DNA from 3 places in the Kribbella sp. NPDC043289 genome. Region 1 is predicted to be linked to each of the others. Evidence: riboswitches for the same ligand, from Rfam matches in the RefSeq annotation. Region 1 holds a riboswitch; each other region holds the start of a gene.

Region 1 (2,257 bases):
TGGTGCGCCCGACGAACATCACCGTCGCGGTGGTGCTCTTCCTGCTGGCCGTCGGCCTCCTCGGCCTAGGCGCCTACGGAGCCCTCGAACGCCTCGTCAGCCGCCGCCGCTAACAGCGTCGTTCTCCTAGCGCGGGACCGTTTCCGGTCAGTGCGCAAGTGTTTCCGCGAGCCGGCGTACCCCTCGGTCGGGGCTGGTGAGGACCGGGACGGAGAGGTCCAGCCCTTCGGCCGCCGATGCCATGGATGCCTGCGCCAGCACCACCACGTCGCCATCGGCCGCCTGGATGGCAGCAGCAACCAGCGCATCGTGACGGGCACGATCTCCAGCAACGGCAGCCTCGAACGCGCCGGGCACAACAACTTCAGTGATCTCGACGTCCTGATCCAGGAGCTGCGCACGCTCACGCAGCAGCGCGGCCGTCGGCTGGACGGTGGTCGGCAGCGTCGCGATCACCGTCACACGCTTTCCGGCACGCACCGCCTCGTCCGCCATCGCCTCGTCGACGCGGTACACCGGTACGCCGATGCGGTCGGCGAGCGGAGCGGCGTACTGCGAGATCGACGAGCAGGTGAAGAGCACGGCCTCCGCGCCGGCCGCGACGGCCGCGTCACCGAGGTCGGCCAGCCGCTGGGCGACCTGCTCCGCCGCGGCACCGCGTCCGAGGTCGGCGACGATCTTGTCGTCGAGCAGGTTCTGCACCTCGACGCCCGGCAGGTGCTCCGCGGCCAGCGTCGCGAACGTCGGGATCACCACGGCCCCGGTGTGCAGGAAAGCGATCCGCGTCATCCGACGATCCTCACGTTTCAATGCGTGATACCGCTGTGGTGGCGACATCAACGGCGCTGCTTCGGAACCCAAGATTGACACGTTTCAGAACACCGGGTCAACGCCACGCGTGTCGCGCAGGAAACACCCTCCTCGAGCGTTTCCGGCGCGTTCCGGAACGGGTTTCGCGATCGTTTGACCTCGGGTGGCGGTCCGGCATACGGTCGGTCGCACAATTGCACATCGTGCCGTTCGAACCGGGGCGGAAGAGTTCCCTGCCCGACCAAGGCAGGGGCGCCGGAGGAGCAACTCTCCCCAGAAACTCTCAGGCCCAGTCACCGCTCCGGATGAGGCAACCTCTGGAAAGTCAGGACCGTCGTGTCCTGCACCCACGGTGCAAGCCGCACACTCTGCGGTGAAGCTCTCAGGTACCGATGACAGAGCGGGGAGGTCACCCAACCGGTGGTGCCACTGCGTGGCGCCGGAAGCCAGGGAGCCTCCTCATCGTGTCCCGACACACGCCGCTGTACGCCGTGCACCAAGAGCTCGGCGCGAGTTTCACCGACTTCGCGGGCTGGTCCATGCCGGTCCGCTACACCTCCGACGTCGCCGAGCACCACGCCGTCCGCACCACGTCCGGCTTGTTCGACCTCAGCCACATGGGCGAGCTCGAACTGACCGGTCCACAGGCCGGCCATGCGCTCGACTACGCGCTCGTCGGGCACCCTTCGAAGATCGCCGTCGGCCGCGCCCGCTACTCGATGCTCTGCACCGAGTCCGGCGGCATCGTCGACGACCTCGTCGTCTACCGCCTCGCCGACGAACACTTCCTGGTCGTCGCGAACGCCGGCAACGTCCCGGCTGTCCACGCGGCGCTCCAGGAACGCACCAAGTCGTACGACTGCCAGTTACGGAACACGTCCGACGACTGGGCGCTGCTCGCGGTCCAGGGTCCGGATTCGGAAAACGTTGTCGGAACGCTCACGGAACTCCCGGTCCAGCAACTGAAGTACTACGCCATCACCGCCGGCACCGTTGCCGGGCGCAACGTGTTGCTCGCCCGCACCGGGTACACCGGCGAGGACGGCTTCGAGATCTACTGCCGCCCGACGGACGCGCAGCGGGTCTGGACCACGATCAGCGCCGTACCCAGCGGGCCGCGACCGGCCGGACTCGCGTGCCGGGACACGCTCCGGCTCGAAGCGGGGATGCCGCTGTACGGCCAGGAGCTGAGCACCGCGACCACGCCGTTCGAGGCCGGACTCGGCCGGATCGTCGCCTTCGGCAAAGAAAACGGTTTCGTCGGCCGGGACGCACTCGCCCAGCGCCGCGACGACGGCTCCACGCAGATCCTGGTCGGCCTGGTGTCCGACTCGCGCCGCTCACCACGAGCCGGGTACGCCGTACTCGATCCAAGCGGTGAACCCGTCGGCACGATCACCAGCGGCGCGCCGTCGCCGACCCTGCGCCGCCCGATCGCGATGGCCTA
Region 2 (2,257 bases), on a different contig from region 1:
GGGCCACGCCGCGCGGGTCGAAGCTGACGATGTCGAAGCGGTCCTGCAGGTCGGTGCTGAACCGGCTGATCCCGGTCTTGATCCGGTCGACGCCGGAGTCGCCGGGACCACCCGGCCCGAACACCAGGACGCCGACGCGCTCGCCGGGCGTCTTCGCCGTACGGCGGGCGATCGCGAAGTCGAACGTCGGACCGCCGGGGTTTCGCCAGTCGACCGGCAACTGGAGCGTCGCGCACTGCGAGCCCTGCACTGCGGCGGGATCGTCCTTACCCTCGGGTTTGCAGTCGGACCACTGCACCGTGCTCGGTGGTGCGGCGGTTGCGGGCAGTGTTGTCAGTGTTGGCAGTCCGGCGGCCGCGACGCCGAAGAGTGCAGCGCCGATGACGGCGCGTTGGATGAGAACCATGCCGACGATCCTTCGGCAATCGCTTGCTTGCGGCATCGGGGAGCAGCCCCGCAGGACCCCGAACCCGGCTTGGGGGGCTTGTTAGGGTCGGGCATTGATGAGTACCAAACATGCGCAGTGGTTCCGGGTCGTGGCGATCGCCGAGGCGCTCTCGTGGACCGGACTGCTGATCGGGATGCTGTTCAAGTACGTGCTGTCCGACAACGAGATCGGGGTCAAGATCTTCGGCCCGATCCACGGCGGCATCTTCGTCGCCTACGTGATCACCGTGCTCGCGGTCCGCGGCCCATTGCGCTGGTCCTGGCCGGTCACGCTGGCCGCGCTTGCCGCCAGTGTTCCGCCGCTGTTCACCTGGTTCTTCGAACTCTGGGCAGTGCGCACGGGCCGGATTGACGCCGGGCGTGAGACCGCCGTACCGTCCACAGCGGAAGCTAACTCAACAGCCGCATGAACCCGTGCGGGAGAGACCCGGACCTGATCCGGGCGCCGTAGGAGCAACTCTCCCCAAGAATCTCTCAGGCACCTTCACCGTACGGGCGAGGCACCTCTGGAGGGCATCAGCCTGACAGAGCGGGGAGGACACCACTCGGTCAACGACGACCGGAAGGGACCTCCACACAATGGCGATCAGCGTCTTCGACCTGTTCAGTATCGGGATCGGCCCGTCGAGTTCCCACACCGTGGGACCGATGCGAGCGGCCCGCACGTTCGCGCTCGGCCTCGCCGCCGACGGTCTGCTGGCCGCGACGACGACCGTCGAGGCGCAGCTGTTCGGCTCGCTCGGCGCCACCGGGCACGGCCACGGCAGCAACAAGGCCGTCCTGCTCGGTCTCGAGGGTGCCGACCCGGAGACCGTCGTCACGCATTCGGTCGACGCCCGCGTCGAGACCATTCACGAGCGCGGCCGGATCCTGCTGGCCGGGACCCACGAGATCGCGTTCGACGAGAACACCGACCTGGTGATGCACCGCCGCAAGGCCCTGCCGTACCACCCGAACGGGATGATGTTCGTCGCCCGGGACACCACCGGCGCCGTACTGCGGGAGCGCACCTACTACTCGGTCGGTGGTGGCTTCGTGGTCGACGAGACCGCCGCGGCCGGGGACCGGATCGTCCCGGACACCACCCCGCTGAAGTACCCGTTCACCACCGGCGCGGAGTTGCTCGACCGGTGCCGGGAGTCGCAGCTGACGATCAGCGAGGTGATGCTCGCGAACGAGCTCGCCTGGCGCACCGAGGACGAGATCCGCGACGGCCTGCTGCACATCTGGCAGGTCATGCAGGACTGTGTCCGTGAGGGCTGCGAGACCGAGGGCATCCTGCCCGGCGGGCTGAAGGTGCCGCGCCGCGCACACTCCCTGCACCGCCGGCTGAATGCCGACCCCTGGTCCGTCGATCCGTTGAAGGTGATGGACTGGGTGAACCTGTTCGCGCTGGCGGTCAACGAGCAGAACGCGTCCGGCGGCCGCATCGTCACCGCCCCGACGAACGGTGCCGCCGGCATCATTCCCGCCGTCCTGCACTATTACCGGCGGTTCGTGCCGGGGTCGACCGACGACGGAGCGGTCCGGTTCCTGCTGGCCGCCGGCGCGATCGGCGTGCTGTACAAGGAGAACGCGTCGATCTCCGGCGCCGAGGTCGGCTGTCAGGGCGAGGTCGGCTCGGCCTGCTCGATGGCGGCGGCCGGCCTCTGCGAGGTGCTCGGTGGGACGCCGCAGCAGGTCGAGAACGCCGCCGAGATCGCGATGGAGCACAACCTCGGCCTGACCTGCGACCCGGTCGGCGGCCTGGTCCAGATCCCGTGCATCGAGCGGAACGCGATGGCGTCGGTGAAGGCGATCAACGCGGCCC
Region 3 (2,257 bases), on a different contig from region 1:
TACGCCGAAGCGCTGGGAGGAACCGATGACGATGTCGGCGCCGGCCTCACCCGGTGCCTCGAGCAACGTCAGCGCGAGCAGGTCGGAGGCCACGGCCACCAACGTGTCGCGCCCGTGCGCCGCCTCGATCAGCGGCTTCAGGTCGCGGACCGCGCCGTCGGACCCCGGGTACTGCACGAGGAGACCGAAGAAGTCACCCTCGGGCAGACCGTCGGTGGTGTCGGCGACGACGACCTCGATGCCGAGCGCCTCGGCCCGGGTCTGGACGACGGCGATGGTCTGCGCGAAGCAGTCCGCGTCGACCAGGAAACGGTCGGACTTGCTCTTCTTGTTCGACCGGTGCGCCAGCGTCATCGCCTCGGCGGCGGCGGTGCCCTCGTCGAGCAGCGACGCGTTCGCGGTCGGCAGACCGGTCAGGTCGGAGACCACGGTCTGGAAGTTCAGCAGCGCCTCGAGCCGGCCCTGGGAGATCTCCGGCTGGTACGGCGTGTACGCGGTGTACCAGGCCGGGTTCTCGACCAGGCGGCGGACGATCACCGACGGCGTGAAGGTGCCGTAGTACCCCTGGCCGATCATCGAGGTGGCGACGTTGTTGCGGGCCGCGAGCTGGCGGAGTTCGGTGAGCGCGTCGACCTCGGAGGCCGGTTCGGGCAGTCGCAGCGCTTCGGCGGATCGGATCGAGGCGGGGACCGCGGCGTCGACGAGCGCGTCCACGTCGTCGTACCCGAGAAGCTGGACCATCCGCGTGATCTCGTCCGGGCGCGGACCGATGTGACGGTCGGCGAAAGTCGCCGAGAGGTGGGGTGAGTTGTTCATCTAGAGGCTCCGTTGCTGACAGTGCTTCCGGTCGCCTCCCCCTCTGTCACACCCTGCTGTGCAGGCAGTACGCTTCAGAGTCGCCTGTGACACTCGGTCCATGGGCCTGAGAGGTTCCGGGGAGGAATTGCCCCTTCGGCGCCCGAACACGGGTCTCTCCCGAGTGTTGTGTACGGCTGTCCCGAGGCTACCAGGAATTGTCGAACAGTTCGGGCAGCAGTCGACGGGCGTCCGGCCGCGCGGCCGCGACCTGCTCCGGTGTCGCCGATTCCATCGGCCACCGCACCCGGGTACCGACGTCGGCCCAGTCCCCCACCGCGGCCAGGAACTTGTCCAGCGCCGGGTTGGCCAGCCCCGCCTTCTGCAGCGGTACGACGTGCTTCGCGAAGAACTCGCCGATCCGACGCTCGACGTCCAGGTCTGTCGCGTACTTCACGGCACCGTTCGGTGAGAGGGCCGCGACGTTGGAGTAGCTACCGTGCGCACCGAGTGACGACATACTCGCGAGGAAGTGCCCGGGCACGAAGATCGCCAGACCGGACTTCGTTGCCTCGTCGAACCACGCCTTGTCACCGCCGGCGGTCTTCAGGCCGATGAGACTCGGCACCGCCGCGGCCAGGTCGGCGAGCTGGCGTGGACCGACCTGCGTCTTCGCGTGCGGCGGGTTGTAGAGCACGAGCGGGACACCGGCGGCAGCGTCAGCGGTCCGGTGCAGGAAGTCGAGGACCTCGCGCGGGTTCAGCGGGAGCCAGTCCGGGACGATGATCTGGATCGCGCCCGGCTCCAGCGTCGCCGCCCGCCGGACGCGCGCAAGCTGGAGCTGCGCCGACGGGTGACTGGCGCCGATCTGGAACGGCTTGCCGGCCGCGGCCAGGATCGTGCTGACCTGGTCGAACTCGTCCTCGGTGAGGGTCTGGAACTCCCCCGCCGTCCCGTGCGCGTAGAGCCCGTCGACAGCAGTCGCGCCCAGAGTCCGAGCTTGCGACTCCAGGCGGGCGAAGTCGATCGAGTCGTCCGCGGTCAGCGGTAACAACAAGGTCGCCCACACACCGCGCAGCGAGTTGGCGGTGAGTGGGCGCACAGGAAGGGCGGAAAAGGGCCGGGTCAGCCGGTCATGCGGGCGCGGCGGCGGGCGGCGAGCTCATCGCCCGCGTGGCCGTCCTCGTCCGACTCGTCGTGACCGTCGGCACGCTCGGTGGGCAGCTCGGACAGCGAACCCTCGACCTCACGCCAGACGCCACCGAGGGCGATACCGAACACGCCCTGGCCGCCGGCCAGCAGATCGATCACCTCGTCGGGCGAGGTACACATGTACACCGACGCGCCGTCGCTCATCAGCGTGATCTGGGTCAGGTCGTCGAAGCCGCGCTTGCTCAGGTGGGCGATCGCGGTCCGGATCTGCTGCAGCGAGATCCCGGCGTCCAGCAGCCGCTTGATCACC

The links. A riboswitch is a leader RNA that binds a small molecule or an ion and turns the genes downstream of it on or off. The one in region 1 is predicted to bind glycine.
Region 2: linked by a shared signal. The riboswitch ahead of AC0662_RS32745 (L-serine ammonia-lyase) and the one ahead of gcvT (glycine cleavage system aminomethyltransferase GcvT) in region 1 are both predicted to bind glycine.
Region 3: linked by a shared signal. The riboswitch ahead of gcvP (aminomethyl-transferring glycine dehydrogenase) and the one ahead of gcvT (glycine cleavage system aminomethyltransferase GcvT) in region 1 are both predicted to bind glycine.

Annotation. Positions count from the first base shown of each region.
Region 1 is NZ_JBWKCB010000002.1:355,102-357,358, reverse strand. It holds gene AC0662_RS13550 (hypothetical protein) at 1-113, shown strand, start outside; gene AC0662_RS13545 (aspartate/glutamate racemase family protein) at 148-789, opposite strand; glycine riboswitch at 1,022-1,119, shown strand; glycine riboswitch at 1,120-1,219, shown strand; gene gcvT (glycine cleavage system aminomethyltransferase GcvT) at 1,272-2,257, shown strand, end outside.
Region 2 is NZ_JBWKCB010000006.1:422,449-424,705, reverse strand. It holds gene AC0662_RS32755 (alpha/beta fold hydrolase) at 1-406, opposite strand, end outside; gene AC0662_RS32750 (DUF3817 domain-containing protein) at 504-857, shown strand; glycine riboswitch at 855-947, shown strand; gene AC0662_RS32745 (L-serine ammonia-lyase) at 1,027-2,257, shown strand, end outside.
Region 3 is NZ_JBWKCB010000001.1:2,218,477-2,220,733, forward strand. It holds gene gcvP (aminomethyl-transferring glycine dehydrogenase) at 1-816, opposite strand, end outside; glycine riboswitch at 901-988, opposite strand; gene AC0662_RS10525 (dihydrodipicolinate synthase family protein) at 1,004-1,897, opposite strand; gene AC0662_RS10530 (MerR family transcriptional regulator) at 1,921-2,257, opposite strand, start outside.